DNA from 3 places in the Lysinibacillus sp. FSL M8-0355 genome. Region 3 is predicted to be linked to each of the others. Evidence: riboswitches for the same ligand, from Rfam matches in the RefSeq annotation. Region 3 holds a riboswitch; each other region holds the start of a gene.
What was found. Region 3 has a riboswitch for thiamine pyrophosphate ahead of thiM (hydroxyethylthiazole kinase). Riboswitches for the same ligand answer to the same signal wherever they lie in the genome.
Positions count from the first base shown of each region.

Region 1: linked by a shared signal. The riboswitch ahead of thiC (phosphomethylpyrimidine synthase ThiC) and the one ahead of thiM (hydroxyethylthiazole kinase) in region 3 are both predicted to bind thiamine pyrophosphate.
Region 2: linked by a shared signal. The riboswitch ahead of MKY46_RS12340 (ABC transporter substrate-binding protein) and the one ahead of thiM (hydroxyethylthiazole kinase) in region 3 are both predicted to bind thiamine pyrophosphate.

Region 1 covers NZ_JBBPAI010000001.1:226,192-237,282, reverse strand. The annotation lists gene MKY46_RS01095 (catalase) at 1-958, shown strand, start outside; gene thiC (phosphomethylpyrimidine synthase ThiC) at 1,080-2,858, opposite strand; TPP riboswitch at 3,004-3,118, opposite strand; gene MKY46_RS01085 (AEC family transporter) at 3,197-4,126, opposite strand; gene MKY46_RS01080 (methyl-accepting chemotaxis protein) at 4,238-6,340, opposite strand; gene MKY46_RS01075 (response regulator) at 6,552-7,712, opposite strand; gene MKY46_RS01070 (hybrid sensor histidine kinase/response regulator) at 7,924-10,893, shown strand.
Region 2 covers NZ_JBBPAI010000001.1:2,509,992-2,521,082, reverse strand. The annotation lists gene parE (DNA topoisomerase IV subunit B) at 25-2,001, shown strand; gene parC (DNA topoisomerase IV subunit A) at 1,998-4,436, shown strand; TPP riboswitch at 4,556-4,666, shown strand; gene MKY46_RS12340 (ABC transporter substrate-binding protein) at 4,820-5,815, shown strand; gene MKY46_RS12335 (thiamine-binding protein) at 5,817-6,107, shown strand; gene MKY46_RS12330 (ABC transporter permease) at 6,107-6,880, shown strand; gene MKY46_RS12325 (ABC transporter ATP-binding protein) at 6,855-7,604, shown strand; gene MKY46_RS12320 (TatD family hydrolase) at 7,594-8,343, shown strand; gene MKY46_RS12315 (hypothetical protein) at 8,367-8,543, opposite strand; gene MKY46_RS12310 (solute symporter family protein) at 8,640-10,184, opposite strand; gene MKY46_RS12305 (DUF485 domain-containing protein) at 10,193-10,531, opposite strand; gene MKY46_RS12300 (solute symporter family protein) at 11,013-11,091, opposite strand, start outside.
Region 3 covers NZ_JBBPAI010000001.1:3,522,677-3,533,767, forward strand. The annotation lists gene MKY46_RS17020 (metal-dependent hydrolase) at 113-796, opposite strand; gene MKY46_RS17025 (M24 family metallopeptidase) at 1,030-2,118, shown strand; gene ald (alanine dehydrogenase) at 2,167-3,282, opposite strand; gene MKY46_RS17035 (universal stress protein) at 3,708-4,157, shown strand; gene MKY46_RS17040 (class I SAM-dependent methyltransferase) at 4,367-5,296, opposite strand; gene tpx (thiol peroxidase) at 5,387-5,890, opposite strand; gene MKY46_RS17050 (RDD family protein) at 6,025-6,651, opposite strand; gene sppA (signal peptide peptidase SppA) at 6,664-7,677, opposite strand; gene mbcS (acyl-CoA synthetase MbcS) at 7,844-9,445, opposite strand; TPP riboswitch at 9,636-9,733, shown strand; gene thiM (hydroxyethylthiazole kinase) at 9,826-10,593, shown strand; gene thiD (bifunctional hydroxymethylpyrimidine kinase/phosphomethylpyrimidine kinase) at 10,581-11,091, shown strand, end outside.

The DNA.
Region 1 (11,091 bases), 3.3 Mb from region 3:
AATGTCTGACCGTGGTATTCCAGCTGGTTACCGCAATATGCATGGATTTGGTTCTCATACGTATAGCTTTATCAATGCTGAAAATGAGCGTGTATGGGTTAAATTCCATTTCCGTACAGAGCAAGGTATTAAAAACTTAACAGGTGCTGAAGCTACTGAAGTTATCGGTCAAGATCGTGAATCTTCACAACGTGATCTATATGAAGCTATTGAAAAAGGCGATTTCCCTAAATGGAAAATGTATATTCAGGTTATGACAGAGGAGCAAGCTCGTGAGCTTCCATACAACCCATTTGACTTAACAAAAGTATGGTATAAAAAAGACTTCCCATTAATTCCTGTCGGTGAGTTCGAGTTAAATAAAAATCCGGATAACTACTTTGCAGAAGTTGAACAAGCTGCATTCGCACCATCTAACATTATTCCTGGTATTAGCTTCTCACCAGATAAAATGTTACAAGGTCGTATCTTTGCATACGCAGATGCACAACGCTATCGCCTAGGTGTAAACCACTATATGCTGCCAGTTAACGCACCGAAATGTCCATTCCGTACCTTCCATCGTGATGGTGCAATGCGCTTTGACGGCAACCTCGGTTCTACATTAGGCTATGAACCAAATAGCTATGGTGAATGGGAGCATAACCTAGACCATAAAGAGCCTGAATTACGCATTGATGGTCATGCAGGTATTCACGACTTCCGTGAAGATGATAACAATTACTTTGAGCAACCAGGTAAACTGTTCCGTTTAATGACTACAGAAGAGCAACAACGTCTATTTGAAAATACAGCGAATGATATGGCTTCTGTTGAAGAATTCATCAAACGCCGTCACATCCTTCACTGCTATTTAGCTGACCCAGCATATGGTGAGGGTGTCGCAAAAGCGATGGGTCTTTCGTTAGAAGGTATGGACCTTACAAACCCATATGTAAAACAACCAACTAACGTTTAATAGTCCACTTATTATTGATATCCAAATTCAACTTTTACTCCATGTGAATCTGTCATTCACATGGAGCTTTTTTATGATTAGAAAAGGCTTATGTCTATACTTTGACATAAGCCTTCCTTCATTATTGATAAATCTGACTCCCCGCTTTTTTAAACTCCTCTGCCTTTTCCTGCATACCTTGATGAATAGCTTCAGTCGTATTTAAATCTTTTTCTTTAGCATAATTACGAATATCCTGTGAGATTCTCATACTACAGAATTTAGGGCCACACATTGAGCAAAAGTGCGCTGTTTTTGCCCCCTCTGCTGGAAGCGTTTCGTCATGATATTCAACCGCACGTTCTGGATCTAATGATAGATTGAATTGATCACGCCAGCGGAATTCAAAGCGTGCTTTTGACAATGCATCATCCCGTTGTTGTGCACCTGGGTGTCCTTTCGCTAAATCAGCTGCATGGGCAGCAATCTTATAAGTAATAACTCCTACTCGAACATCCTCACGATTAGGTAAGCCAAGATGCTCCTTCGGTGTCACATAGCAGAGCATCGCTGTACCAAACCAGCCAATCATCGCTGCACCAATAGCTGAGGTAATATGGTCATATCCTGGCGCAATATCTGTTGTTAATGGGCCCAATGTATAGAAAGGCGCTTCCTTACAAACTTCTAATTGCTTGTCCATATTCTCCTTTATCAAATGCATCGGTACATGACCTGGCCCCTCTACCATCACCTGAACATCATGCTTCCAAGCGATTTGTGTTAATTCACCCAGCGTTTCAAGCTCTGCAAATTGGGCCTCATCATTGGCATCTGCAATGGAACCTGGGCGTAAGCCATCTCCTAAAGAAAAAGCAACATCATATGTCTTCATAATTTCACAGATTTCCTCAAAATGTGTATAAAGGAAATTCTCTTGATGATGAAATAAACACCACTGTGCCATAATTGAACCACCACGTGACACAATGCCTGTTACACGATTTGCTGTAAGAGGTACATAGCGTAAAAGAACACCCGCATGTATCGTGAAATAATCAACCCCCTGCTCTGCTTGCTCAATGAGCGTATCACGATAAACTTCCCACGTTAAATCCTCGGCTATGCCATTTACTTTTTCTAAAGCCTGATAAATGGGCACCGTTCCCACTGGCACTGCAGCATTTCGAATAATCCATTCTCTCGTTGTATGAATATGTTTACCAGTCGAGAGATCCATAATATTATCGGCACCCCAGCGTGTAGCCCATGTCATTTTCTCAACTTCTTCTGCTATTGACGACGACACCGCGGAATTTCCAATGTTTGCATTGATTTTCACATGGAAGTTGCGACCAATAATCATCGGCTCTGCCTCAGGGTGATTAATATTAGAAGGCATAATAGCCCGACCTGCTGCAATTTCTGAACGAACAAATTCAGGATCCATGTTTTCACGTATCGCCACAAACTCCATTTCCGGCGTTATCATTCCATTTCGTGCATAGTGAAGCTGTGTTACATTTTTACCCCTTTTTGCACGTAAAGGCTTCCGCTCCAATTCAGGGAAAACATTTTCTTGAATGCGCGGATCATCAACACGACGAAAACCGTTATCCTCAGGTTTAATCGTACGCCCCTCATATTCCTCAACATCTCCTCTTTCTTCTATCCATGCACGTCGCAAAGCAGGCAGACCCTTTGTAATATCAACGTGATAATTCGGATCTGTGTATGGACCACTCGTATCATATACTCGAATAGGGGCATTTTTTTCATCCCCAAAGCTACCAGTCGTTGGGCTTAATGCGATTTCACGCATAGGTACTAAAATATCTGGACGTGATCCTTCCACATACACTTTTTTGCTTCCTTCAAAGCTAGACATAATCGTAATGTTCTTTTCACTAACTACTGACATGAGCTACTTCTCTCCCTTAAATGTAATTTGATACAAGGACCGAAAATCTAGCTCACTCCAACAAATAAAGAAAGGCCGAATCCAAAATATTTTTTTGGATCCGGCCATGAATGTAAAGGTCTAGTAATTGCACACGACATACGATGCAATAGCTTCTTAACTTTCCCACGCTGGTATGAGCCAGATCAGGTCCAAAGGGTCAAGAAACTTCTAAGCGTTTCCCTCTCAGCCTGACTCATCAGACTCCCCTAGTTAATACTATTTAGTTTGATGCTAGTGTAGCAGATATTTCTAAGAGATGGAAGTTTTCCATTCAATATTTTAAAATTTTCATCCAACTAAGTAAATAATACTTCCGCAAGATAAATCACGATCGTTACCGTTAGACAGCTCACAATGGTTGAAAATAAAACAGTTTGCGCAGCTGTAGCTGATTCCACATCGTATTCTAATGCTAGACTAGAGCTATTGCGAGATGTTGGGAAGGCACTGGCTATAAACAGAGATTGTGCGACAACTCCATCTAACCCCAATACATAAATAATGACCAATGCTACAGCTGGTCCGATAACTAATCTTGTAAAACAGCTAACAAAAACCGTTTTATTAAACATAGATTTGATTTCAAGCTGTGATAATTGTGCGCCTAATGTAATTAAGGCTACAGCAATAAATCCATCTGCGACATGCTCTACAGGTATTTTGATAAACTGCGGTATACCAATATTAAAATAGTTCATAGCGACACCAATAATTAGCGCATGAATAATGGGCATTTTAAAGAAATCTTTGATGATTGTCATACCCGATTTCGTAGAGGAAATTAAATTGTACAAACCATATGTATAAGTTGTCATATTTTGAAATATAACGAGCATGACCTGAATGGCTACACCAATAGGTTGTGTTACAAAAATCATTTGGGCCACTGGAATACCATAATTTCCAGAGTTAATGAGCACAACACTATTTTTAAAGACGGCTGCCTCCGTTTTGGCCAAACCAAGCCCTTTCGCTAAAAAATGACTGAGTATCATTTGACTCCCAATAAAAAGCACAATAAATAACCCGACTTCTCCCAGAACAGACAGCTCTACACGTGTTTCATATAAATTCACAAAAACAGCGGCTGGCATAAAGCAATATGTAATAAGCTGAGACAATGCTTTTAAGTTAAAACGAAATTTCTTTTGTAGTATAGCGCCAAGTACAAGCAACACTAAAATAGGTGCAACAATTTGAAAGAAAATCATTCCGAGATACATCATATTGATGACCCCCTTCCCTTCATTATAGTAGTGCTGAATGGCTAACAGGTCAATGTCTCTTCCCTTCACCATTAAGAAAGACTGCCTATATATTTTAGGCAGCCTTTTTCTTCACGCTAGCTTAAATCGATTTACGACTTCTTGCAGTTCATTTGATATATCATTCATATTTTGAATAGACTCTGCTACTTTTTGTAACTCTGCTTGTTGATCCATTGCAGAAGCACTTACTTGTTCAGCAGAGGCAGCTGTTTCCTCTGAAATAGCAGATATACTTTGAATGGCCATAATTGCTTGATTTTTATGCTCTAACATACTAGATAGCTTACTCATTAGTTCACTAATGGAAGCTGCAATTGAACGTGACAAGTCACTGCTATCTTTAAAGGCCATTTGTGTGCTTTGTACGGACTCATTTTGAGAATGCATTAAATCTGCATTCGAAGCAATAACAGCTACTGTTTGTTGGGAATTTTCGAGAATACTTTCTACCGTACTCTTAATAATTTCTGTTTCATTTTTAGATTGCTCTGCTAGCTTTCTTACTTCCTCTGCTACTACTGCAAACCCTTTTCCATGTTCGCCAGCACGAGCTGCCTCGATACTTGCATTTAAAGCTAACAAATTCGTTTGCTCTGTAATGCTTTGAATAGAAGCGATGATTTGATTAATATTGGCAATGTTAGAAGCTAATGATTCCATTTGCTGTTGAATACGCCCATTCATCTCATTTGTTTCTATATTATGTTCACGTAAACTATTAACCTCATGCAATCCCTTTTCTGTCGTTGCACTTGTTTTATGAGATAGCTCATCCATCTCATTGGATAGTGACGTAATGGCATCAATCTGATCAGATAGATCCATCATTCGATAATTGGTTTCTTCAGTATCCTCTGATTGCTTCGATGCACCTTGTGCAATTTCATTGATTGCTACTGAAACCTCTTGACTTGAAGCTACTATTTCATTAAAGACCTCATGCACTTGATTAGAAGATTGGTTCAATAATGTCGTAGAATTTAGCACTGTTTGTATTGCACTATTGGTTTTATCCAGCATATTATTATAAGCCAGTGCAACTGCACCAATCTCATCAGACTTAATATATTTCTCCTCTACTCTTTGTGTTAAATCCCCTTCTGCAGCTGTTTCAATGGATGCACGCAAAAATTGGAGTGGCTTTAACTGTTTGTAAATGAATAGCACACTTGCAACTGTCATCAAAACAACCATAATAATAGAAGAAATAATTGTAAATACAAAGACGTGGTTGTATGTCTCTAGAATTTTTGATTCAGGCAATACAATTTGAACAGTCCACGTCTCGTCAATATCCTCTAAAATCATTGGGGCAAATACATTAAATGCCTTTTCCTTAAACTGTTTAGAATCAACGTACATACTTGTAAGCTCATCATTTTCCATGGTCTTACTAATACTTGTCCAAGCTGGGTCCTCTTGCATATTGCGCCCATCTAGCTCTTCACCAAAACTGTTGGCTGTCAGTACACCCTTATTCGTAATAATGCCCGCATAACCACCCTCTGGTGCAACAGATTCTGTTAATCCATTTAAAAAATCTATCGATACATCCGCCGTCAATACACCAAAAAACGATCCAGAAGCATTGACTAACGGCACTGAAATGGTTGTCATTAATACGTTCTTTCCATTTACATTGTAATCATACGGCTCCGTTAAAACTGCGCGTCCGTCTTCTTTTGGCACCCAGTACCATTCAGAAACACTTTTATCATCGACCCCTTCAATTAAAGTGGTGCTGATCTTATTATCATCTTTGCTTAGGTATGGTCCAAAACGTTTTTTGGAATCGACTAAAGTAGCCTCTGCATTTGCATCTAACATAATAGAACCCTGCTCAAAGATTGCTCCAACACCAAGTAAATCATCATTGTTAGCTAGATTATTTTCCATAATGTCTAAGACACCCTTGGAAGATAAAGCATTATTCTTCTGCATGCTTTCAATGATTTGCTTTGTTGTTTGCAATGCCGTATTTGCTTTCTTGAAACGTTCACTCATAATAGCAGCCGAAGATTCAGCAGCCTGCACCGTTGCATATTCTGAGTCTTCCACACTTTGATTTTTTATAATAATTCCCGTTGTCACTGTATAGGATAAAAATAAAACTAGAAATAATCCTATAATTAGGGAAGATAGTTTTAATGCAATACCTTTAGATTTTTTCATAACTAACACCCCCACTTTTATAATAATGATAAAGGATGAAAGGTTGTATCACAATAAAATATTTAGCGAATAAAGTAGAATTTTACAGAGTTATAGAGAGAAATATGGACAAATCTACAACCAATATACATTTTTTAATAAGGGTCTTATGAACTATTAAAAACAAAAAGCTCTGTCTATGACAGAGCCTCTCATAACAAAATCATGTAGTTTAACTAAAGGTTTGAGCATGAGGCATAGCATTTGCTTGTTTCCAGCTTTCATACCAACTCTCAATTTCCTCGCTTGGTTCCACTGCCAAATGCTCCTGAAGCATTTTTTTTAATAACCAGTATTGCTCCTCAACAGCAGCTGTATTATTTAGAAGATCGTATAGCTTCATTAAAGTGAAGTAGTTTTCCTCTGCATCAGAAAAAAGTGCCTGGACTTTTTCCTGTACCTTTACTGCAGCCATGTAGTTCTCATTTTTTATGTAAAACTCGCTTAGCTGATGAGCATGGTGTAACCACAATCTTCTTAAGCGCTCTCGCTCACTTTCCGCCCATAGATAATCGCAATCTCCTAAATAATCACCTGTATACATTTGGAATACTTTTTCATGTTCATCAACTGATGTCTCTTGTAATGGGGGTAATGATTTTAAACAGGACAGCCACTGTTCTACATCCACTACAACATTTTCAACTAAGAGCTTATAGCCAGAATTCAGCAAAGGACTTGAAATTTGCACACCATCCATTCCATAATTTTTTAATGTTTGACGGATTGTATAGATAGCTGTATAAAGCTGCTTAGATGCTTTATCGATATCAGACTCCGGCCAAAATAATTCTAAAATCGTATCACGATAAATCATTTCATCACGGTGATTTAGCATGAAGGCAAATAGCTCTTTGGCTTTAGATGTACGCCATTTCATGAGCTGTGTATGACCATCTGGTGTAACAACATTAAGACCGCCAAAAAGCTTAATAATTGTATGTTTAGGCGGAACTTTTTTATGTTTATTATTTATGTGTTCTAGACGTTCTAAGGTCTTTTCTAAACGAACATTTTGTACAGGCTTTAATAAGTAATCAATAGCATGTAGATTAAATGCATCTATTGCGTATTGATCAAACCCTGTTGTAAAAACGATTTCTACATCGGGCAATAACTCTTGAATTTTTTCCCCTAATGCTAAACCATCCAAATCAGGCATCACGATATCTAAAAATACAGCATTTGGCTGTAGCGTTTGGATCTCTTCAATTGCTTTTAGAGAATCGGTGTATTCTCCTACTATTTCAATTTCCGGGACATTACTTTTTTCAAGTAAGGTTTTTAGTCTCGTTAATGGTAAAATTTCATCATCTACTAGCACGATTCTCACATTGACCCCTCCTAAAAAACTATTCCTTTACTTATTATCGTATAATTATTAAAAGAATTGATAGAATAACCATTACTTTTGAAGGAGAAATAACTCTATTTGTCGAAATCTATTATTTATGATGAAAAAGAAAATACTTTCCAAAAATTTTACTATTTTTCTAATTGCCGGGTTATTCTTTTGTTTTCTAACTTTGATACGCTTCACTTGGATGAATTTCACAAATATTTCAACAGGGATCGATGCTATCCAAGGGACTGTTAATTTAAGAAATATTGATACAAGCCATAATTTTATAATTAAGCTACAAAAGGAATGGGAATTCTACCCTAATATCCTTCTCGCTTCAGAAAATACCCAATCAGTCGAACAACATAAAGTTTATACAAATCAACCAGAATCTTGGGATCAGTATTTTCAACATAATGATGAGGTTCATTATGGTTCTTATCGTTTAAAAATTCTCAAAGAACACACTGCACCTCAGATGTATGGCATTACGATTCCTGAAGGTTTAGCTCCCTATGAGCTTTACATAGATGGTCAATTCATTGGTGGACTAGGGAATCTTACAGCGGATTATACTCAAACGGCTCCTATTGGCAGACCTGTAACCCATTATTTTACGCTTAATACTAATGAAAGCGAAATTATTATCCAAGGTGTTCAAACAAACCCATATGTACAAGGCGGGTTTCAAAAAGAAATTATTTTTGGCGATTTGCACTCTATGGAACAATCAAAAACCTTTTCCATTACAACTCAAATGGCGGTTTGCTTAGTCTTTATTTTTTATCTATTATTTACGATTCTACTTTGGATTATCGGTATTCGGGATAAATCTCTTCTTTATTTTGCCTTGATTATTGTTTCAACCTGTGTAACCGTACTCGTTTCTAGCAATAAAATTTTATTTAGCTACCTACCTATCAATTGGATTTGGGCAAACAAATTATTTTATTTTTCTTATATTAACAATATGATGTTTTTCGTTTTGTTCCTACGTGAATTGATGAAGGAATACGCTAAGCCTAAAATATTAACGATTGTTCCTTTGCTATGTGCTACCTATTTATTATTTATTGTAGTAACCCCGATAGAATACATTTTTAAAACAAAAATGATATTCATAATACTTTTCATCGTCTCGCCTATTATTATAACGATTTTCACATTGTCTATCGTGATAAAAGGTCAAAAAGGCGTAATATTTTTATTATTAACAGGGACAGCAGTAGTCACTAATTCATTATTTTTCTCTATAAGACAAAATGCTACACTACCTTATAGTCATTATCCTTTTGATTTATTAATTGGTATAACGGCATTATCCGCATTTTGGTTTACACGCTATTTTCAATCAACCTTACAAACTGAAAAGCTTTCTGTGAAATTACAAAAAGAAATAAGTACAAAGGATGATTTTCTAGCAAATACCTCTCATGAGCTGCGAAACCCTTTGCACGGCATGATGAGCATCGCCCAAACTTTGTTAGTAAAACAGGAAACTAAAGAAGATCAAAGTGATTTAAAACTATTGGTAAGAATCGGCAATCACATGACCCATATGCTAGATGATTTATTAGATCTAGTAAAGCTAAAAGAAAAAACGCTTCGACTGCAGCCCAAACCTTTGAATGCTTATAATCTCGCAAGTGGGGTTAGCAATATGTTTCGTTTTATGCTGAAAGGAAAACCAATTGAGCTTATCATACGGATACCTACTAATTCACCTTTTGTGTTAGCAGATGAGACACGATTAATTCAAATTTTTGCCAACCTAATTCATAATGCCATTAAATTTACAGAGCAGGGCTCCATTACGATTGATGCCGAAGTGGTTGGTAAAAAATTATATATTTCCGTTACAGATACAGGAATTGGCATTGAAAAGGATATGCAAGAAAGAATATTCGACCCTTATGAGCAAGTTGATTCAACAATGACGTCGGTAAGTGGGGGCCTCGGATTAGGCTTAAGTATTTGCCAAGAGCTTATATCTTTGCACGGTGGGACAATATCGTTGACTTCCACTCTTGGGGAAGGCTCATCCTTTACGTTCTCCTTACCCATAGCAAAGACACAAACAGTGGAATACAGTGACTCAAATACTGAGATGGATACAACATTATTAAAATTTACGTCATTGTTAAATGATTTATCGCAAATGAAAGAAAGCTTTGCCGCTTCCACTGAAGAAACTACTTTGGTGACCAGTCAGGCAAGAATTCTTGTCGTGGATGATGATGCTGTAAACTTACAAGTTCTCGTTAATGCATTTTCGACTGAACCCTTTGAAATTGAAACAGCTTTAAGTGGGACCGAAGCTCTTAGAAAACTACAAGAGAGTAGCTTTGATTTAGTTATTTCCGACATTATGATGCCGCATATGTCTGGCTATGAATTGGCAAAGTACATTCGTGAAAAATTCTCAATTTCAGAGCTGCCCATATTATTTTTAACAGCTCGACAGCAAAGTGAAGATATTCGACTCGCCTTTTTAAGTGGAGCAAATGACTACATTAGGAAACCAATGGAATACATGGAGCTTAAATCACGTGTTCAAGCACTCATTCAGATGAAGCAATCTAGTGAGGAACGTCTTCGCATTGAAGCTGCATGGCTCCAAGCACAAATTCAACCTCACTTTTTCTTCAATACACTGAATTCTATTATTTCTTTAAATGGAGTAGATGATGAAAAAATGGAGGAATTACTACTGGCCTTTAGTGATTACCTACAAATGAGTTTCGATTTCCAAAATGTCGATTTAGTCGTGCCTATCGACTATGAATTAAAGCTTGTACGCGCCTATATTGCAATTGAACAAATTCGCTTTGGTGACAGGATACGAGTTGTGTGGAATATTCCTAATCAGATGAGTCTGTTTGTTCCTCCACTGTCGTTACAAACCTTGGTCGAAAATGCTATCCAGCATGGTATTTTACCTCGTCGGGAGGGTGGCACTGTGACCATTTGCATCAAAGAGATGGAGAAGCTTTTTACAATAGCCATTTCTGATAACGGTGTTGGCTTTGAACATAGGATACCTGGAAAGAAAACAAGCGTAGGTCTTGTCAATACGGAACAACGTCTAAAGCAATTATTTGGCGTGGAATTAACGATAAACAGTGTCATTGATCAAGGCACAACCATCTCCTTCTCCATTCCAAAAACTTAAAGGCGAATGATGTCGTTCTAACCGTCAGTTTGGAAGGTGAATCCATCACTTTATGAGCTCTATTCATCTCTTCCAGAAATCCTATCCATTGCACGAACAAAAAAGACTAGGCTTACAAAAGAAGCCTAGTCTTTCTTGGTTTGCTTACAGTTTAAGACATTGACAAGATTACATAAAATAGCTTACTACATGGTACTG
Region 2 (11,091 bases), 1.0 Mb from region 3:
GTTTGTTTTTTGGAGGGGAATTTTTTGACGAATAAACAGTCAACTAGCGTTTATAATGATGACGCTATACAAGTATTAGAAGGATTAGAAGCGGTACGCAAACGACCTGGCATGTATATCGGTTCAACGGATGGCCGTGGACTTCATCACCTTGTGTATGAAATCGTAGATAATGCGGTGGATGAAGCACTGGCCGGCTTTGGATCTCATATTATTGTCACAATTCATAAGGATCAAAGTATGAGTGTGCGCGACTTTGGCCGTGGGATGCCAACAGGTATGCATAAAATGGGTAAACCTACCCCTGAAATTATTTTTACGGTGCTACACGCAGGTGGTAAATTTGGACAAGGTGGTTATAAAACAAGTGGTGGCTTGCATGGTGTAGGTTCCTCTGTAGTTAATGCACTATCAACATTTTTAGAGGTGACGATTCATCGTGATGGTAAAAAGTATCGTCAGCGCTTCGAGCATGGTGGACATCCTGTCACAACACTTGAAGAAATTGGGCAAACGAAGCAAACAGGTACACTTGTTCATTTCCTACCAGACGAAACGATTTTTTCTGTCACAAAATTCAATTATGATACGTTAGCAGAACGTTTACGTGAATCAGCCTTTTTATTAAAGGGCTTAAAAATTGAATTAATCGATGAGCGCGAGGAAGGCAAACAAGATGTATTCTTTTATGAGAATGGCATTGAAGCTTTCGTTGCGTATTTGAATGAAGAAAAGGATGTTCTTCATCCTGTGAAATATGTAGAAGGCATACAAGATGATATTGAAGTAGAATTCGCTTTCCAATATAACGATGGTTATTCAGAAACGATTTTGTCATTCGTTAATAATGTACGTACTCGTGATGGCGGCACACATGAAACGGGTGCAAAAGCGGCATTGACGCGTGTATTTAATGAATATGCAAGAAAAATCGGCTTGCTAAAGGACAAAGATAAAAACCTTGAAGGGACAGATATTCGTGAGGGTTTAGCAGCAATCGTGTCTGTTCGTATTCCAGAGCATTTATTACAATTTGAAGGACAAACCAAGGGCAAGCTTGGTACAAGTGAGGCTCGTTCAGCCGTAGATAGCGTAGTGTCAGAGCAAATTTTGTATGTGCTAGAGGAAAATGCAGAGTTATCGGCTTCTCTTGTACGTAAAGCAATCCGTGCGCAACAAGTAAGAGAAGCGGCTCGTAAAGCGCGTGAGGACGCTCGGAATGGCAAGAAAAGCAAAAAAGGTAGTACGATTCTATCAGGCAAATTAACACCAGCTCAGTCTCGCAATGCGGCCAAGAATGAGTTGTATTTAGTTGAGGGTGATTCTGCGGGTGGTTCTGCCAAACAAGGTCGTGATCGTACATTCCAAGCGATTTTGCCTTTGCGCGGTAAGGTCATCAACACAGAAAAAGCCAAGCTACAGGACATTATGAAAAACGAAGAAATTTCAACGATTATCCATGCGATTGGAGCAGGTGTTGGCACGGATTTTGCTGTGGAGGATTCAGCCTACGATAAAGTAGTGATTATGACCGATGCGGATACGGACGGGGCACATATTCAAGTCTTGCTCTTAACGTTCTTCTATCGTTATATGCGTCCACTCATTGAAGGAGGCAAAGTCTATATCGCTTTACCACCACTTTATAAGGTATCAAAAGGTACTGGTAAAAAAGAAGTGATTGAATATGCTTGGACAGAAAACGATTTACAAAAGGCCATCCAGAAAGTTGGAAAGGGTTACATATTGCAGCGCTATAAAGGTCTTGGTGAGATGAATGCTGACCAGCTATGGGATACGACAATGAACCCTGAGACACGGACATTAATTCGTGTCACAATCGAGGATGGTGCACGTGCAGAGAGACGTGTCACGACGTTAATGGGTGATAAAGTAGAACCGCGTCGTAAATGGATCGAAGCCAATGTTGACTTCGGTATGGAGGATGATTCAAATATTTTAGAAAATGAATTCATCCAACAAGAGGAGGACCAAGCATGAGTAGTACAGAAAAGTTTCAAGATTTACCGCTAGAAGAAGTGATGGGTGATCGTTTTGGTCGCTATAGTAAATATATTATTCAAGACCGCGCGTTGCCTGATGCACGTGACGGTCTTAAACCAGTACAGCGTCGTATTTTATATGCAATGTTTACAGAAGGCAATATACAGGATAAACCATTTCGAAAATCCGCAAAAACTGTCGGGAACGTAATCGGTAATTACCATCCGCACGGTGATAGCTCTGTTTATGAAGCAATGGTACGTATGAGTCAGGACTGGAAGGCACGTCATATGCTTATTGAGATGCATGGTAACAATGGTTCGGTTGATGGTGATCCTCCAGCTGCGATGCGTTATACAGAGGCGAGACTGTCTGCTATTGCTGGTGAAATGTTACGAGATATTGGCAAGAAAACGGTCGAGTTTGTACCAAACTTTGATGATCAAGATATGGAACCAACTGTTTTACCTGCACGTTTTCCAAACTTACTAGTCAATGGCTCTACAGGGATTTCGGCTGGCTATGCGACAGATATTCCCCCGCATGCGCTAGATGAAGTGCTGGATGCTGTGTTAATGCGCTTAGACAAGCCGCACGTGACAGTAGATGAATTGATGACTGTGATTAAAGGGCCGGATTTCCCAACAGGTGGGATTATCCAAGGGGTAGATGGCATCAAAAAGGCTTATGAAACAGGTCGAGGTAAAATCATTGTCCGTGCGCAAGCCGTAGTAGAACCGATCAAGGGTGGCAAAGAGCAAATTGTCATCACGGAATTACCATATGATGTGAATAAAGCGAATCTTGTGAAAAAAATTGATGAGCAACGTGTAGATAAACGTTTAGAGGGTATTGCGGAAATCCGAGATGAATCAGACCGTACAGGCTTACGTGTTGTGATTGAGCTGAAAAAGGATGTTCCGGGAAAAGGAATCTTACAATACCTATTTAAAACAACAGATTTACAGGTAGCTTATAATTTTAATATGATTGCTATTCATAATCGTCGTCCAACGATGATGACATTGCCATTATTGCTAGATGCCTATATTGCGCATCAAAAAGAAGTGGTGACGAACCGTTCGATTTATGATTTACAAAAGGCAAAGGATCGTTCTCATATTGTAGAAGGGTTAATTAAAGCACTCTCCATTTTAGATGAAGTGATTGCGACAATCCGTTCTTCTAACGATAAGAAGGATGCGAAGCTTAATTTACAAGCGAAGTTTGATTTTACAGAGGTACAAGCCGAGGCGATCGTTAGCTTACAATTATATCGTTTAACGAATACAGACATCACAGAGCTTCGTCAAGAACAAGACGAGTTAAATAAGTTGATTGCGAAGCTAGAAGGAATTTTACAAAGTGAAGCCAAGCTTGTACGTGTCATTAAACAAGAGTTACTAGAGATTAAGAAACGCTTCACAGAGCCACGTCGCTCGAAAATTGAGCAGGAAATAGAAGAAATTAAAATTACGCTAGATGTCCTTGTGCCAAGTGAAGAGGTTGTGGTGACGGTGACAAAGGATGGCTATATTAAACGTACATCCACACGTTCACATGCCGCTTCCAATGGTCAGGATTTTGCGATGAAGGATTCGGATTACTTATTGTATGAAGCAACCTTAAATACACAGCATCATCTGTTACTGTTCACAAATCGAGGCAATTATATTTACCAGCCTGTTCATGAGCTACCTGATATTCGCTGGAAGGATCTTGGACAGCATATTTCAAGTATTGTGCCAACAGGGGAAGATGAGTCTATTATTGCAGTGTATGGCTTTGAAACATTCGAACAGCCAAATACGTATATTTTAACAGCTACAAAAGATGGTCAAATTAAACGCTCCCCACTGGCAGATTATGCGGTGACGCGTTATTCGAAGCCAATAAAAACAATGAATGTCAAAGCGGGCGATGCGATGATCTATGCATCGTTTGTGACAGATGATGTGGAACTGATGTTAACAACGGATACAGCCTATGCGATTCGTTTCCCACTGGAGGAATTGCCAGTTACAGGAGTGAAAACAGGCGGTGTCAAAGGCATCACGTTAAAGGATGGAGAAGCCTTAGTCGGTGTCAATGTGCTACAGCCTGATGCTACACAATATGTGGTAATCGTCACACAGCGTGGAGCCGTGAAGAAAATGAATGTTGCAGAAGTTGAAGTGGCAAGTCGTGCAAAACGTGGTCTAAAAGTATTAACAGAATTAAAAGCAAATCCTCACCGTATTGTGGCAGTTATTCAAGCAACGAATGAGGAGCAAATAGTGATTGAAACGGAAAAAGGTGTACAAGAGCTCATTGATGTCCAAACATTGACGCGTGCTGATCGCCATTCCAACGGTTCGTTTAAAGTGGATATTGCAACAGATGGGGCTATTTCCCATGTTTTAACGGCTAAAAAAGAACAGAAACTAAGCTAATGATAAGCCCAGTCTCTTAGGAGTGCTGGGTTTTTTTACGAGAGCAGTCGTTAGTCAAAAATAGCATCTTGTCATTTTAGCGTAACTATGGGTATAATAATCAACGAAAAGTTCATAGCACAAGAATGTAGGGGGGCTAGTAGTTGCTAGCTGAGATTGTGTCCGATAGACGCTGACCCTTTGAACCTGATTTGGCTCGTACCAGCGTAGGGAACATCTATTCAAAAAAGCAAAGTTTTGAAGATTGATTGCAATACGTCTGGGAGGAATCCTAGGCGTTTTTTTATGTTTTCAAGCAATATCTTGCCAAACGCATACGCTTTCTTTCTGGTGACAACATTCAATCATGAACACTTTCACATTATCAACTAGGAGGACTTCGCATGAAAAAATGGTTATTTATTCTAGTGGCTGCACTTTTAACGTTAGTGGGCTGTAGTGACAAGGAGGACAAGCAGGCTACTGATCAGCTGAAAAAAGTATCAGTGGTCTTAGATTGGACACCAAATACAAATCATACAGGGCTGTATGTCGCAAAAAAACTCGGTTATTTTGAGGAGCAGGGCTTAGATGTTGACATTATTATGCCTGGGGAGGCAGGAGCCGATCAGCTTGTTGCTTCTGGCAAGGCAGAGTTTGGTGTGAGCTATCAGGAAGGGATTACACAGGCTCGTGTGCAAGATGTGCCTCTTGTCTCCATTGCCGCTATTATTCAACATAATACATCTGGCTTTGCTTCTATTGCATCAAAAGGTATTACATCACCAAAGGATTTCGAAGGTAAAACCTATGGCGGTTGGGGGGCTCCACTAGAGCAAGCTGTCTTACAATCATTGATGCAAACAGAAAAGGCAGACATTCATAAACTAGATATCGTCAATGCAGGAGATTTAGATTTTTTCACGATGATGCAAAAGGATATTGATTTTGCTTGGATTTATTACGCGTGGACAGGTATTGAAGCTGAGCTACGGGGTGAAAAGATTAATATGCTGTACTTAACAGATTATAGTGATCAGCTGGACTATTATACACCTGTTCTAGCTACAAATGAAAAAATGATCCAGGACAATCCTGACCTAGTTAAAGCGTTTGTGGCGGCTGCATCGAAGGGCTATGAATACGCCATAGCGCATCCAAGTGAGGCGGCTGATATTTTAATAGAAGCGGCTCCCGATTTAGATCAAGCGTTAGTGCATAAAAGTCAGGAATGGCTAGCCGATAAATATCAGGATGATGCCAAGCAATGGGGAGAGCAAAAGCTTTCTGTATGGGAAAACTATGCAAAATGGATGTCTAGCAACAACGTGTTAGAGGGCGAATTTAATGCGAAACAAGCCTTTACAAACGATTTCTTACCTAAAAAGGAGACCAAATAAGATGGCGAATTCATTAATCAGTGTTCAAATCATTCCAAAAACAGAGAAATTTGAGGATGTTATACCGTATGTCGATGCGGCGATTGCTGTGATAGATGCTGCTGGTGTGAAATATGAGGTACATCCGTTGGAAACGACGATGGAAGGTGAGCTGTCAATGTTGCTGCAAATCATTGAAAAAATGAATGACAAGATGATTGAGCTTGGTGCTATCAATGTCATTACACAAGTGAAAATATTATATCAGCCAACTGGTATAACAATGGATACATTAACGGAGAAATACCAGTAATGAAACAAGCTTTGCAAAAGGGAAGGACGATTATTTTTATCGCCTTCCTCTTATTCGTGTGGGAGCTCATTGTGCATGTGGCTGAAGTTCCTCATTGGTTATTACCTGCACCAAGTAGTATTTTGTTGGAAGCTTTTAAAGCCTATCAAACCTTTTTACCACATGCTTGGGCTACGATGCAATTAGCTTTATTAGGACTTGCCATTGGCATTGCCTGTGGATTAATGGTGGCGATTGTCTTGCATCGATTTACATTTATTCGGGAGTTGTTTTATCCGATTTTAATTATGTCGCAAAATATCCCTATTCTTGTCTTAGCACCATTGCTCATTATTTGGTTTGGCTTTGGTTTATTACCAAAGCTCATCATTATTTGCCTCGTGTGCTTTTTCCCCATTGTTATTGCGGCAATGGACGGATTTCGGCAAACAGCACCTGAATTAAAGCATTATTTTGCCATGGTTGGTGCTACAAAGGCGCAAACTTTTTGGAAGCTTGAATGGCCTCATGCATACCCAACGATTTTTTCAGGTGTAAAAATTGCTGCGACGTATAGTGTGATGGGCGCTGTTATTGCGGAGTGGCTTGGTGCAAAAAAAGGAATAGGCGTTTATATGACCTTAGCACAGTCCTCGTTCCGCACTGATCGTGTATTCGTAGCCATTTTTGCGATTGTTTTATTAAGCTTACTGTTGTTTAGCAGTATTCGCTTACTTGAAAAATTCATGGTGAAGGGGAGAGGCTATCATGCTCAGCATTCAAAACATCGCTAAATCCTTTGATACCCTGCAAGTTCTTGAAGATGTATCCTTTGACGTTAAAGATGGAGAGTTTGTGGCCATTGTTGGTCCCTCTGGCAGTGGTAAGAGTACCCTTTTTCAATTAATTGGTGGCGTTTCTACGATTGATCAAGGGGCCATTTTATTAAATGAAGAGGAGATTCAGCGAAAAAGAGGAACGATTGGTTATATGCCTCAGCAGCCTTGTCTACTACCTTGGCGCACGATTTTAGAGAATGTCACACTCGTAGAGGAATTACAGCATCAACCAAATGCTGAACGTGCTATAGAGTGGCTTGAAAAGGTGGGGCTTGGTTCATTTATCCATGCTTATCCAAACGAATTGTCAGGCGGCATGCAACAGCGTGTATCTTTTATACGTGCGATGGTCAGTGATAAGCCGATTTTATGCTTAGATGAACCATTTTCTGCGCTGGATGAATTCACCAGACTGGAAATGCAAGCGTGGCTATTATCCATCTGGGAAGCCTATCGTAAATCAATACTATTTGTCACGCATAGTATTGAGGAAGCACTCTTTTTAGCGGATCGGATCCTTGTTTTAAGCAAACGTCCTGCGACGGTTAAAAAGGAAATCATCGTGCCGTTTGAGAGACCTCGGAAAGAGGAAATTCGACATTCTGCAGCATTCACAGCGTTAAAGCAACAATTATTTATGTATTTACAGGAGGAAAAGGGTGATATGTTTGTTGATTGATGCTCATATTCATTTGGATCAGTATCGAGATGAGGAAATTCCAGCCTTACTTGAAGAGGTAGAGACGGTGATTGCGGTTAGCATGCAGTTGTCGTCCTGTAAAAGAACATTGCATTTATCGAATAACTATCAGCCAGTGAAAGCCGCTTTTGGCTTTCATCCGGAACAGCCTTTACCAAATCCAAGCGATGAGGAGGCATTATTTGATTGGATCCGTTCACATAAAGAACATATGGTAGCTGTTGGTGAGGTCGGTTTACCTTATTATTTAAGACAACAGCAAACGATAGATGACCGACTTTATGTGGCTCTATTAGAGCGTTTTATAGTCTTGGCAAAGGAATTGGATAAGCCAATAGTGTTACACGCTGTCTATGAGGATGCTAGCATCGTTTGTGATTTACTTGACAAACATCAGCTTCGCCAAGCACATTTTCATTGGTTTAAAGGGGATGAGGCTGTGGTGAAACGCATGATTCAGCATGGCTATTTTATTTCGATCACCCCTGATTGTTTGTATGAACAAGAAATTCAACAGTTGATACAAGCTTATCCCATTGAACTAATGATGGTGGAAACGGATGGTCCTTGGCCTTTTGAAGGACCGTTTACAAATAAGCGTACATCTCCGTGGATGATGCATTCGACCATTGAGGTCATAGCGTCCATCAAGGGGTTGTCGACACAGGAAGTGGCTCAAATTATCACGCAAAACACCAATGCCTTCTATCGGCTTTAAAAGAAAAAGCAGTATAGGGAACGTTAGTCGTCCTTATACTGCTTTTTATGTTTTGTGAAATCATGATCGAGTTTCTCATTCTTTGTTTTTGTTATGCGCTCGTGTGTACTGAAGGATATAGATTGACGGTTTTTTTCAACATCCTTGCCGACAGTTCGTTTAACATGCATCCGTTTCTTTTTAGCCCTCGATTGTGACATGAGCATAACCTCCAATCTTTTTCTCATTCTATAGTAGCGAATAGGGAAGAAAAAGTAAAACCTCGTAAGCGAGATGCTTACGAGGGTGTTGAGTGATTAGTGAGATACGTCCTGTACAGAAATACCTGTGTTTGCTTTAACGTCAACTTCACGATACTTCGCGTCATCCGTTTCTTTAGAAAGTAATGTACCGATGAAACCACCAAGGAAACCAAGTGGTACAGAGATTAAGGCTGGGTTCGTTAACATGATTAATGGTTCACCAACGAAAATCGCCTTACCTTCAACTGGATTCCATACGTTTGGTGAAATAGCAACTAACACTAATGCAGAAATTAAACCTGTTAACATCGCCGTTACAGCACCAGCTGTATTAAAGCGTTTCCAATAAATTGTATAGATAATAACTGGAAGGTTAGCAGATCCCGCAATACAGAATGCTAGAGATACTAAGAATGCAACGTTTAATGTTTGTGCGCCAAGTGCTAATAGGATAGAAATAACAGCGATTGTAATGGAACCAATGCGAGCTGCAAGAACTTGCTCTTTTTCTGTAATTTTACCCTTTTTGATAATTTGTCCATAAATATCATGAGATAGGGCAGATGCACCTGAAAGTACAAGGCCTGCTACTACCGCTAGGATTGTTGCGAAGGCTACCGCACAAACGAATGAGAATAGGATGTCTCCACCAAGTGCTTCTGCAAGCAGTGGGGCAGCCATGTTACCAGCAGCGTTTGCAGCGATAATATCTTCTTTCCCAACAAATGCTGCTGCACCGAAACCTAAGAAAATTGTTAGAACGTAGAAAATACCTACGATCCAAGTAGCCCAAATAACCGATGAACGAGCTGTTTTTGCGTCTTTTACTGTAAAGAAACGCATTAAAATATGTGGAAGACCCGCAGTACCCAATACTAAGGCAATTAACATAGAGATTGTATCAAGTCCATTTGTGTATTTTAGACCTGGATTTAAATAAGCAGCACCACTATCAGTAGCTGTTGTCATTTCTGTAAACATTGTCGAGATACTGAAGCCGAACTCTTTTAATACTAAGAACGAAATAATCACTGTACCAAGCATTAACAGACAAGCTTTGATGATTTGCACCCAAGATGTCGCTGTCATACCACCGAATAATACGTATGTTGTCATCATGAAACCTACGATTAACACGGCAATCCAGTAGTCGATTCCTAAAAGTAATTGAATAAGTGCTCCTGCACCAACTAGTTGTGCAATCATGTAGAATAAAACAATTGTAATCGTGCTTAAAGCAGCTGTTCCACGAACTTTTGCATTATTGAAGCGAGCTGTAATCATGTCAGCTAATGTAAATTTCCCAAGGTTACGTAATGGCTCAGCAACGATGTATAACACCACTAAGTAAGCTACTAAATAACCAATAGAGAAGAAGAATCCATCAAATCCAAATAATGCGACTGCACCAGCGATACCTAGGAAAGAGGCTGCTGATAAATAGTCTCCAGCGATAGCTAGTCCATTTTGCCAACCTGTTAAGCCACCACCTGCCGTGTAGAAATCACTTGCGGAAGATGTACGTTTAGATGCCCACCATGTAATAACTAATGTTAAACCAACTATGGCTACGAAGAAGAATATGGCTGTAAAACTCATTCCGTTACTCATCGGCGGCCACCTCCGTTTTCGTATTCAGCGATAATCGCTTTTGCTTCTCTATCAAAGTTGTTTGCCTTAGCTACATATAAATGACATAACCCCCATGTCATGATGAATAGCCCCGCTGCATAGATCCACACCCAAGTAATTTCCCCAAATGCCTTTTGATGTAGAATTGTCGTGTACGATGTCAGAATTGGTAACAACATGTATGCCAATAAAAATATGACAGTTATAGACCAAAGAAAAGAATTTTTTCTGCGTACAAGAGATTTAAATGATTCTTGGTTTGCAATTGCATCATAGTCAATCACGATACCTTTTTTTGCCTGATTGTTCGCCATTAACATTCCCCATTTTGTGTATATTTTTTCTACCTCAAGACTTGATTTTGCTAGTTTAGTGAATTCACATTTTCATTTTATGAAACAGTTCACAAAATTGCAATACATTTCAGAAAAATTATGCAAAAAAAATTTTTCAGAAAATAGTCCCGAGAGAGAAAAAATGGCACAAACTCAAGAATATAGGGGGTTTTAGAAAATTCAGATAAATAAATAAAGCAAAGGGAAATCTAGATTCTTGACAAAAATAGAAGGGTAAATTTACAAGAAAATCTTGTTTTTTCAATTAAAATTAAACACCATTTACCTAGTGGGAATTGGATTTTTTCTGTTTTTTGGAAGAGAAATAGTATTGTTCAATAAATAAATTAGTAGATATTGAATAACAAAAAAGGCGAAAAACTCGATGAAAAATCGAATTTTTTGCCTATTTTTTTGCATTTTTTGAATTGGGATTCATTATGCAAGAGGTGAATAAATATTAATGAGAAATATCAGAAACAGATACGCCTGTATTCGCTTTCACACGAATTTCTTGATAAATACGTTCAGCTTCTTCC
Region 3 (11,091 bases):
TACCATATTTTTTATAAAAATATTTAATATAAAGTGATCAAATTGTTTAACTTTCCCCATCATTTCAACTACTAGCGTGGTGTCAATTCATATAGTACAGCCCTATGAACGATTAGAAACAGTTTACTTTTTCGCCAGCTTTCAAAATTTGAACCTCTGTATTTTGCACTAAATCTGCAAAAATTTGTGGATCCTGCTCGATTGGTGGGAATGTATTGTAATGAATTGGTACGACAATTTTCGGCTTTAAGAATGAAACCGCGCAAGCTGCATCCTCTGGTCCCATTGTAAAATTATCCCCAATCGGTAAAAATGCAATATCAATAGGGTGTCGTTCGCCAATTAATTTCATATCACTAAATAGAGCTGTATCACCTGCATGATAAATCGTTAATCCCTCAACAAATAATAAAACCCCTGCCGGCATACCCATATAAATTATTTCATTATTTTCTGTTACATAAGATGAACCGTGAAAGGCTTGTGTAAACTTCACCTTACCAAAGTCAAACTCCTTAGCACCACCAATATGCATTGGATGTGCTTTTACACCTTGCCAAGAGATCCAATTAGCTAATTCATTTGGAGCAATGACTAACGCATCTTTTTTCTTCGCTAGCTCCACTGTGTCCCCAACATGATCATTATGCCCATGTGTAAGTACAATAATATCTGGTGCTTCTTCTGCCACCGTTAAGTCTGTTTGCCCATTGCCATTAATAAAAGGGTCAATTAAAATTGTTTTCCCGTTTGTTTGAATTTTGACAACTGAATGTCCATGATAACTAATTTCCATTTTAAAATCCTCCTCGAAAACCAAATTACAGTTCATCATTTTAATTCGCTACTCATGCGCTTTTTCCCTTTTTTTGATATGCTTGTATAGAGAATAATCGTAGTGTTCTCTAACAGCCTTATACCCTGTTAGCGCACAATTATTCAGTACTAGAAAAGGAACATCGACATTGCTTTATAGAGTCGACGCTTTTTTACGTAAAATTTCCCATGTACTAAAAGGAGGACATATTGATGTCAAAGGTCGAAGAAATCCAAAGTTATTTACAGCAACATCACATCGATGCAGCATTTGTAACAACACCTGACAATGTTTTTTACGTTTCAGGCTTTAAAAGTGATCCACATGAAAGATTACTAGGAGTCATGATTTTTAAAGATGCCGAGCCTTTTCTAATTTGTCCACAAATGGAGATTCCAGATGCGAAGGCAGCAGGTTGGTCTTATGAGGTAATCGGCCATCAGGATACTGAAAACTCAATGGACGTTCTTGCGCAAGCAATCATTTCACACCAAGTTAATCCGACTACGTTTGCTATTGAAAAAGCGCAACTAATCGTCGAGCGTTTAGAAGCTTTACAGCAATCATTCCCACAGGCTAACTTTGTTCGCCTTGATGAAAAAATTAATGCTATGCGCGTCATCAAAGATGAGACTGAATTAGAAAAATTACGTAAAGCTGCGGAGCTAGCAGACTATGCAATTGAAATCGGTTGTAAGGAGATCGCTGAAGGGAAAACAGAAATGGAAATTCTAACAGCGATTGAAAGTGCTATTCAAGATAAAGGTTGCAAAATGTCCTTTGAAACAATGGTATTAAGTGGTCCAAAAACGGCCTCTCCTCACGGCAAGCCAGGTGCACGTAAAATTGAAAAAGGGGATATGGTATTATTTGACCTTGGGGTTATTTACGATGGCTATTGCTCAGATATTACGCGTACTGTTGCCTTTGGGGAGCCTAGTGAAGCACAGAAGGAAATTTATCACGCTGTTTTAGCTGCCAATACAAATGCTGTCGCAGCTGTAAAACCAGGTATTCGTGCGATGGACTTAGATAAAATTGCACGTGATACTATCACAGAAGCTGGCTATGGTGAATATTTCACTCACCGTCTTGGTCATGGCCTTGGAATTTCTGTGCATGAATTCCCATCCGTTACAGGTGCAAATGAAATGACGATGGAAGAAGGCATGGTCTTTACAATTGAGCCAGGGATTTATAAATCAGATGTGACAGGCGTACGCATTGAGGATGATGTAGTTGTAACGAAAGATGGCGTTGAAGTATTAACAAAATTCCCGAAAGATTTAATTGTTCTATAATTACACACAAAAAAAGGAAGCAACTAGTGTAGTGCTTCCTTTTTTAATTTATTGAATTAACTCATCCACTTCGACAAATGGAAGACCTTGTGAATCTGCCACTGCTTTATAGACTAGTTGTCCATCTAATGTATTCACACCTTTTTTCAGTGCCGCATTATCTAGGCAAGCTTGTTTATAGCCTTTGTTTGCAATTTGAAGTGCATATGGAATTGTATTATTTGTTAAAGCAATTGTTGATGTGCGCGGTACTGCTCCTGGCATATTTGCTACTGCATAATGTACTACGCCATGTTTCACGTATGTTGGGTCATCATGAGTTGTCACACGATCAGACGAAGCAAAAATACCGCCTTGGTCAATCGCAATATCGACTACAACAGAGCCAGCTTGCATTGACTGAATCATTTCTTCAGATACAAGTTTCGGTGCTTTTGCGCCTGGTATTAACACCGCACCAATGACTAAATCTGAATCTTTCACTGATTCTGCAATATTATAAGGATTTGAAATTAATGTTTGAACATCACGACCAAACAGATCTTCTAATTGACGTAAACGTTCTGGGCTTAAATCGATTACTGTCACATCCGCACCCATGCCAACAGCGATTTTTGCAGCATTTGTTCCTGCGATACCACCACCGATTATTGTCACCTTGCCACGCTGCACACCTGAAACGCCACCTAATAAAATACCTTTACCAGCATGGTTTCTTTCTAAGAACTGTGCACCGATTTGCGTAGCCATTTTACCAGCTACTTCACTCATAGGCGTTAACAATGGTAATGAACCGTTTGCTAATTGCACTGTTTCGTAGGCAATACCTACAACCTTTTTATTTAAAAGTGCCTGAGTTAGTTCAACCTCTGGCGCTAAGTGTAAATACGTAAATAAAATTTGACCTTCATAGAAATAATCATATTCAGAAGCTACAGGTTCTTTTACCTTCATGATCATTTCTTGTGACCATGCTTCTTTAGCAGTTTGAACAATATGAGCTCCTGCTGCAATGTAATCAGCATCCGTAAAGCTTGACCCTAAGCCTGCTCCAGTTTCAATGTATACCTCATGACCTGCGTGTGTTAAAGTTACAACTCCTGCTGGTGTCATGGCTACACGATTCTCATTGTTTTTAATTTCCTTTGGAATACCAATCTTCATTGTTTCCTATCCCCTTCCATAGCATAAAAAATAAGCATCATTATTATGTAACTAAGAATTGATGCACCCCTTGCCATTCCATATTACCAAACAAATGCAAAAAAAGCTTTAACTAAAGCAAATACAAATAAAATTTCTAACATTTATAAAATACTAAATATTTAAACGATGAATAATGGTATAAATTATTATATTTGAAAACTAAAAAGACGGCTATAACAGTTGCTAACGAAGTAAATACTTCCACAAGTTCTACCGATCAAAAGGCGTTTACACGCTGTAAATAGTGGGAATTAAGTAAGTGTATATAATTGACATTTTGAAATGAAATGTCTTCACTTTTTCATATTTTTCTTTCGGAAAGTATTTCCTTTAGAAAATCATTTGGTATAATCAACATATACAAATCAGGGAGGTTTTTCAAAATGGCTAATCATTATAAAAGCATTGTTGTTGCAGTAGACGGCTCAAAAGAAGCTGAATATGCATTTCGTAAGTCAATTGATGTTGCAAAACGAAACGAAGGTGCTGTCTTAAATCTAGTAAATGTTATTGATACACGTTCATTCGCTGCAATCGAAGCATATGACCGTTCCATTGCAGAACGTGCTCAAGCATTCTCTGAAGAGCTATTAAATGGTTACAAAAAACAAGCTGAAGATGAAGGCTTAACAAACGTTAATCTTATCATTGAGTACGGCTCTCCTAAAAATATCATTACAAAAGAGCTTTCTAAAGTCGTAGACGCAGATCTAATCATTTGTGGTGCAACTGGTCTAAATGCAGTTGAACGCTTCCTAATCGGTTCAGTATCTGAAGCAATTGTACGTTCAGCTAAATGTGACGTACTTGTTATCCGTACACCAGAAAACTAATTTGCAATACATAAAAAGGTATCCTTCCATAGGATACCTTTTTACATTGTGTTGAAAAACAAAACGATCACTAGAATTTCTATGAAGGGTGAAAAAGGCTTTCCATTCTAAAGGACGCTGGTCCAACAGAAATCACCCTCACCTTACCAAAAGGTCTTTTTCTGCTAGTAGTAACATCATCTTTTTACTTATGTCGGCTTCCAGAGCAATTATTTGCCCTCTTTCCACATCTTCACTTTTTCAAAGAACAGCGCAAGAGCTTGCTTATTCTGCATATTCGGTACTTTTGCTAATAGTACCTCTTTAGGTGCTTTCAATTCCTTTGCTTGCTTTTGCAAAATCACAATACTTTTTTCTAATGCCTTATTGGCAAACATAGCCTCAGGTAATTGAATAATGGCTTGAATCCAAGCATGCTTTTGAATGTACTTGTGTAGTTGCTTAGATTGCTCGGAGTCAAAAAGATGTGATGGTGCAAGGAAAAATAAATAGCCGCCATCCTTTGTATAATTCATCGATTGCTCAATGAATAGATGATGAGCATAACTCATCCCCTCCGCTGCGCATAATTCATAATCGAGTGCTACTTCTTCATTAGGATAATAGCCTACAGGTAAATCACAAACAACGGCATCCACTGGGTTTACCAATAAATCTTCTAAGGCATCTTGACGGTATAAGGAAATAGGCTGTTCTGTTAAATCAGCAGTAGCAGCAGCAAGACGAATTAATAGCTCGTCAACCTCTACGCCTGTCGCTTCCACTTTTCCATCTAATAAATTCATGACTGTTAGTAGTAAATTCCCCGTACCTACGGCTGGGTCCATAATTGACATTTTTTCGTTTGCAAGGCGCTCTTCAAATATTTGCTCCACAAAATAGCCAACTAGTAACCCTAACGTATCAGGTGTCATTTGATGGTTTGGCTGCGACCCTTTGCGCATTCCTTTTAAAATAGCGATTTGAATAGCTTTGCGAATATCCTCTTTTGTTGCATCCTTTTGTGAAAAATTCACTTCGCCATCAAGCCATGCCTCAAGACCATCTAGCAACCCTTCTAACAATGTTAAATCTTGTTCTTTTTCGATCTTTTCAGCATGCTCATTTAGCAGACCAAATAATTTCTCGATGTTTTCCATATTTAAACTTCCTTTCACGCAGAAAAGAGCCGTGACAAACTCTCGTCACAGCCCCTTTGTCTAGTATTATCTTAGCCTAAAAGCAGCTCATTATGCTAGTGCTTTAACAGCTGCAATGGCCGCTTCATAGTTTGGATGATCTGTAGCTTCAGGTACATATTCAACATATGTTACTTTATTATTTGCATCCACAACGAATACTGCACGTGTCAGAAGACGTAATTCTTGAATGTACACGCCATACGCTTCACCAAATGAAAGATCGCGGTGATCTGATACAGTTTGCACTGCATCAATACCTGCTGCACCACACCAACGCTTTTGAGCGAATGGAAGATCGACAGATACTGTATAAATAACTACATTGTCACCCAGGTTAGCTGCTTCTTCATTAAAACGGCGTGTTTGTGCATCACATACACCAGTATCTAATGATGGTACAACACTAAATAGACGAATTTTACCTTCTGAATCATTTAATGTTACAGGTGATAGGTCATTCGCTAATACCGTAAAATCTGGAGCTTGATCGCCCACCTTTACTTCATTTCCTACTAGTGTTACTGGACCATTTTTAAATGTTACTTGTGCCATATAAACGCCTCCTTATTTCATATGTACATAATATTACTAAATGAAGGGAATTAATTGCAACTAAGATAGCTTACTTTAGAAGAACTAGCTTAGAAATAGGAAAGACTGTCTCGAATTAGGAGACAGCCTTTTGTTTATTGTTCATTTTTTTCCTCTAGCTTGGCTAGTTCTATTTTTTCCTCTTGCACAGTCGTTTCTATCTGCTCTTGCTGTTTTGGCAAAGCGGCTGGTGCTGGATCCTTTTCAACAAAGACTTTTTCGTGCACCACTGCTGTATCTGCAAAATAATCATGTAACCCTTGATTTTCTGGTAAAATGACTACCAAAATATACAGAGGCATAAAAATATTATTGATAATGCGGCCAATCCAATCACGGAATAACACATCTGACCAAGTAAGCTTATCATGCTTTAATGAAATAACACGTAAGCCAAAAACCATTTTTCCAAGTGTTTGCCCAAAGAACTTTGTCATCAGTACAAAATAGCTATAATAGAGGATCGCTGTGATGATTGAAATCGGTGCATACCAAACAGATTCTGATAAGGACCAATCCATTAGATAAAAGATAGGATTGATAAGTATTCCAACTACAGCAGAAATAATGAATCCATCTAATAAAAATGCCCAAAACCGAATCCAAAAACCAGCCGTTTTTAAAGCATAGTTTTTATGCTTTATTGACTCATCTGGAGCGTTCATAAGAAAGCCATTTTCCATAGAGGGTGAACCTTGCATAACAAATTCATTGTTTGTCATTGTACTCCCTCCTTAGTATTCCCCGTATAAATACATCATTTTCGGTGCACTGTAGTCGGTCATAATTTTCATTAGCATTTTTTCTTCTGCAGATGGACCAAACATGGAGCCAATTTTCATCCCAACGTATGATTGCCAGCCTCCCATATCGTACGCATACTCAAATAAAGCAGCATCTTCCAGTCCATAATCTGCACGTAGAGCAGCGATGGCTGCTTCTTCATCACCAATTTCATCGATTAAACCTGCTTCAAGCGCTTTTGTGCCACCAAGAATACGACCATCTGCAACCTTCTTCACTTCTGCTTCAGACATATTACGTCCCTGCTCTACAATGTCTACAAATTCTTCATACGTTTCATTAATCATATCCTGCATCATTGCACGTTCTTCTGGTGTCACTTCACGCATTGGGCTTAGCATATCCTTATGCTCCCCTGATTTAAACGTTTCAAATTTAACACCTACTTTTTCAGCCAATGCTTGGTAGTTAATGGATTGCATAATGACGCCAATTGAGCCTGTTATTGTATCACGATGGGCAAAGATTTTATCTGCAGGTGCTGAAATATAATAACCACCTGATGCTGCCATCGAATCCATCGATACATAAATTGGAATTTGTCGTTCTTCTTTAATTTTTAGCAGCTTTTTATAGATTTCTGCAGATTCTTTCACACCACCACCTGGAGAATTGACGCTTAAAACAACGCCCTGTATCGAATCATCATACAAAATATTATCCAATTGCTCTAAGAAAAATGTATGATCATAGGCAACTGGTTGCCATAATGTACTTGAGCCGATATCTTGAATCGCTCCATCTACCTTTAAATAAGCAATTCGCTTATCAAAATTGTCCCCTTCAATGACATTTTCATATACATCTAAATTATTCCCAGCCATCAAACTATCAAAATTACCTAGGAAATCTGCTTTAAATAGGGCAAAAATGGTGTTAATTCCTAATGAAAATAGTAAAAGAACACCTGCGACTACTAAAGCAACCCACCTTTTTACATTCATGTCTTTCCGCCTCCTCAACACGTAATACGAATGACTTGCTTATTTGTTTCATTTTTTTGCAATAATATGCAAAAAGCTTGTTGCTATTTATTTCCTCATATTACCTTACCTAAAAAAATAAAAAAAATCAAAGTCCATACCTTTGCATGAACTTTGATTTTCGACATTATTTCCTAGGAAATGATGATGAATGGCATTGCTTTGTTTCTTGTTGTCGTAATTCAACTCGTCGAATTTTTCCAGAGGATGTTTTGGGTAGCTCTTCGACAAATTCAATAGCACGTGGATATTTATATGGGGCAGTCAATGATTTCACATGACTTTGAAGTGTTTGAATAAGTGTTTCATCACCAATTTCACCATTACGAAGAACAATAAATGCCTTTACAATATTTCCTCGAACTTTATCTGGACTGGCAATGACAGCAGCTTCTTTCACAGTTGGATGCTTCATCAAAGCATCCTCTACTTCAAAGGGACCAATTGTATAACCCGAGGAGATAATGACATCATCTCCTCGACCCTCAAACCAAAAGTAGCCATCTTCATCTTTGTAGGCACGATCTCCTGTTATATACCAATCACCACGGAATTGTAAATTTGTACGTTCAGGATCATTTAAATATTTTTTAAAGAGAGCTGGTGTTTCACGATGAACAGCAATATCACCCACCTCTCCCACTGCAACAGGATTGCCGAAATCGTTAATAATATTAACGGTGTTGCCAGGAGTAGGTTTTCCCATTGAGCCAACTCGCGCCTCCATCCCTACCATTGTACCAACAAGTAATGTATTTTCCGTTTGACCATAGCCATCTCGCACTTGTAAATGGAATGTTTCTGAAAATACGTTGATAACCTCACTATTTAACGGTTCACCTGCTGATACAGCTTGGCGAATTGCATGTAAATCATATGCGTGTAAATTTTCAAGTGATGCCATAAAACGATATTCAGTTGGTGTACAGCATAATACATTGATTTTGAATTTTTCAAGCATTGCCAAATAGGAAGCCGCATCAAATTTACCTTTGTAAACAAATGCAGTAGCACCACTGCCTAATGTAGCGAGAAAGGGACTCCATATCCATTTTTGCCATCCAGGTGCTGCTGTTGCCCAAACAATATCATTTTCTTGTACACCTAACCAATGTGGTGCTGTTGTTCGTAAATGAGCATAGCCCCAGCTGTGTGTATGTACCGCTGCCTTCGGGTTACCTGTTGTGCCGCTTGTATAGGCTAAAAATGCATTATCAGTACTTTTTGTCGGAGTCGGATTTATGTAAGTTGTAGGTTGATGGTGCATTTTTTCTAGTAAAGGCTGCCAAGGCTCATGTGCTTTCCCTATGACAAATTGCTGTATGCCCTGTAAATTTCCAACTTCATCAAATTGTTCAATATAGGGCTCATAGGCAACAACCCCTTTAGCATTGGCGTGATGAATGCGATACTCAATATCTTTTGTTCTTAACATTTCTGAGCTTGGAATGATGGTTAAACCTGCTTTTAATGCTGCAATATAAACAATATATGCTTCCACTGAGCGTGGTACCATCACTAAAATCACATCACCCTTCGTTAAACCTTGTAAGGTGAAAACATGTGCTGCTTGATTCGCTTTTTCCATCAAATGTGCATATGTAATAAATTGTACAGCTTGATTTTCTTCATAAATAATTAAAGCATTTTTCGTTGCATCCTGAGCATATTTTTCAATTTCCTCTGTTATGTTATACCATTCTGGTGCAACTAAATCTTGTCTTTTCATGGCAAATGCCCCCTTTTGCTATGACACATTATAAAACTCCTTTTTCAGTATTTTCAATGGTTTGCGCTTAATTTAGGTAAAGTCATGACAACTATCATACCTAGCTATATGGCATCAGTCACGTTTTGTCGATAGGAAAACTAGCTATTGAATACCAATGAAAAGTATGGTACATTTTGGTCAACTAAAAGCAAAATTGCAGGGGGACTCGAAAGAGTTGAGAAGGTAAAACCTGACCCTTTGAACCTGTTAGTTAATACTGACGTAGGGAGCAACAGACATCGATTTTTTCAGATGAAAGGCTCTTTTTCGTGTATTTTCACATAAAAAGAGCCTTTTTGCATGCTTACGTCCATCCACAAAGGAGGACTAAAATTAAAATGATATTTCAAACAATTCGTCAACAGCAACCACTTATTCATTGCATCACAAACTATGTGGTGGCAAATTTCCAAGCAAATGGTTTATTAGCATTAGGTGCTTCGCCCGTTATGGCTGACGATAGCCAAGAGGTTGAGGAAATGGTAGCAATGGCACAAGCATTATTAATTAATATCGGGACACTCAATACTCGCACCAAAAACGCCATGCTGTTAGCAGGAAAAAAAGCTAATGCACTTGGCATTCCAGTTATATTAGATCCAGTTGGGGCAGGGGCTACAACTTATCGCAAGGAAACCGTTCAATACTTACTTGAAAACATACAATTTGCCGTAATTCGCTGTAATATCGGTGAGCTTGCGGCTATAGCCAATGTAGATTGGCAACAGAAAGGTGTAGATAGTGGTCATGGCTCCATGTCACTGGAGACGGAAGCATTACTAGTGGCACAACGATATAATTGTATCGTTATTGTAACAGGTGAACGTGATCTTATAACAAATGGTGAGCATAGCCAGTGGATAGCTGGTGGCCACCCACAAATGACAGAGGTCACTGGTACTGGCTGTTTACTTAGTGCGCTTTGTGGTGCTGCCTATGTCGCAGGTAACAAGCCATACAACCAATTAGCAGAAACACTCACTTACTATAAAAAGGCAGCAGTACTAGCTTCTGCATTCACTGCAGATATCGGTGATTTTCAAATAGCTTTGCTTAATGCTATACATCGTTTATCAAAGGATGGTGAAGCATCATGCATATTGTAACGACGATTGCTGGATCAGATAGTGGTGGCGGTGCTGGTATACAGGCTGATTTAAAAACATTTCAGGAATTAGAGGTGTTCGGCACTTCCGTTATTACAGCTTTAACTGCACAAAATACAACAGGCGTGACAGGTGTTTTCCCCATTGACATTTCGTTTGTGGAAAAACAATTTCAAGCGTTAGTCGAAGATTTTCCGATTGCTGCAATGAAAACAGGCATGCTTTATTCCTCTGGTATTATCCAAGCCATCGCACGCATGATCGGTGAATTAAACATACCACTAATTGTGGATCCCGTGATGATTGCAAAAGGTGGAGAAAGCTTATTACAGCAAGAAGCTATTGAGGCGTTACGCTCATCTTTACTACCACTAGCTACGATTGTTACGCCAAATATACCCGAAGCAGAGGCTCTCACGGGGAGAACCATTCGCCATTTTGAGGATATGAAACAAGTGGCTCAAAGCTTTTTACAGCTAGGTGTACAATGCGTCATTG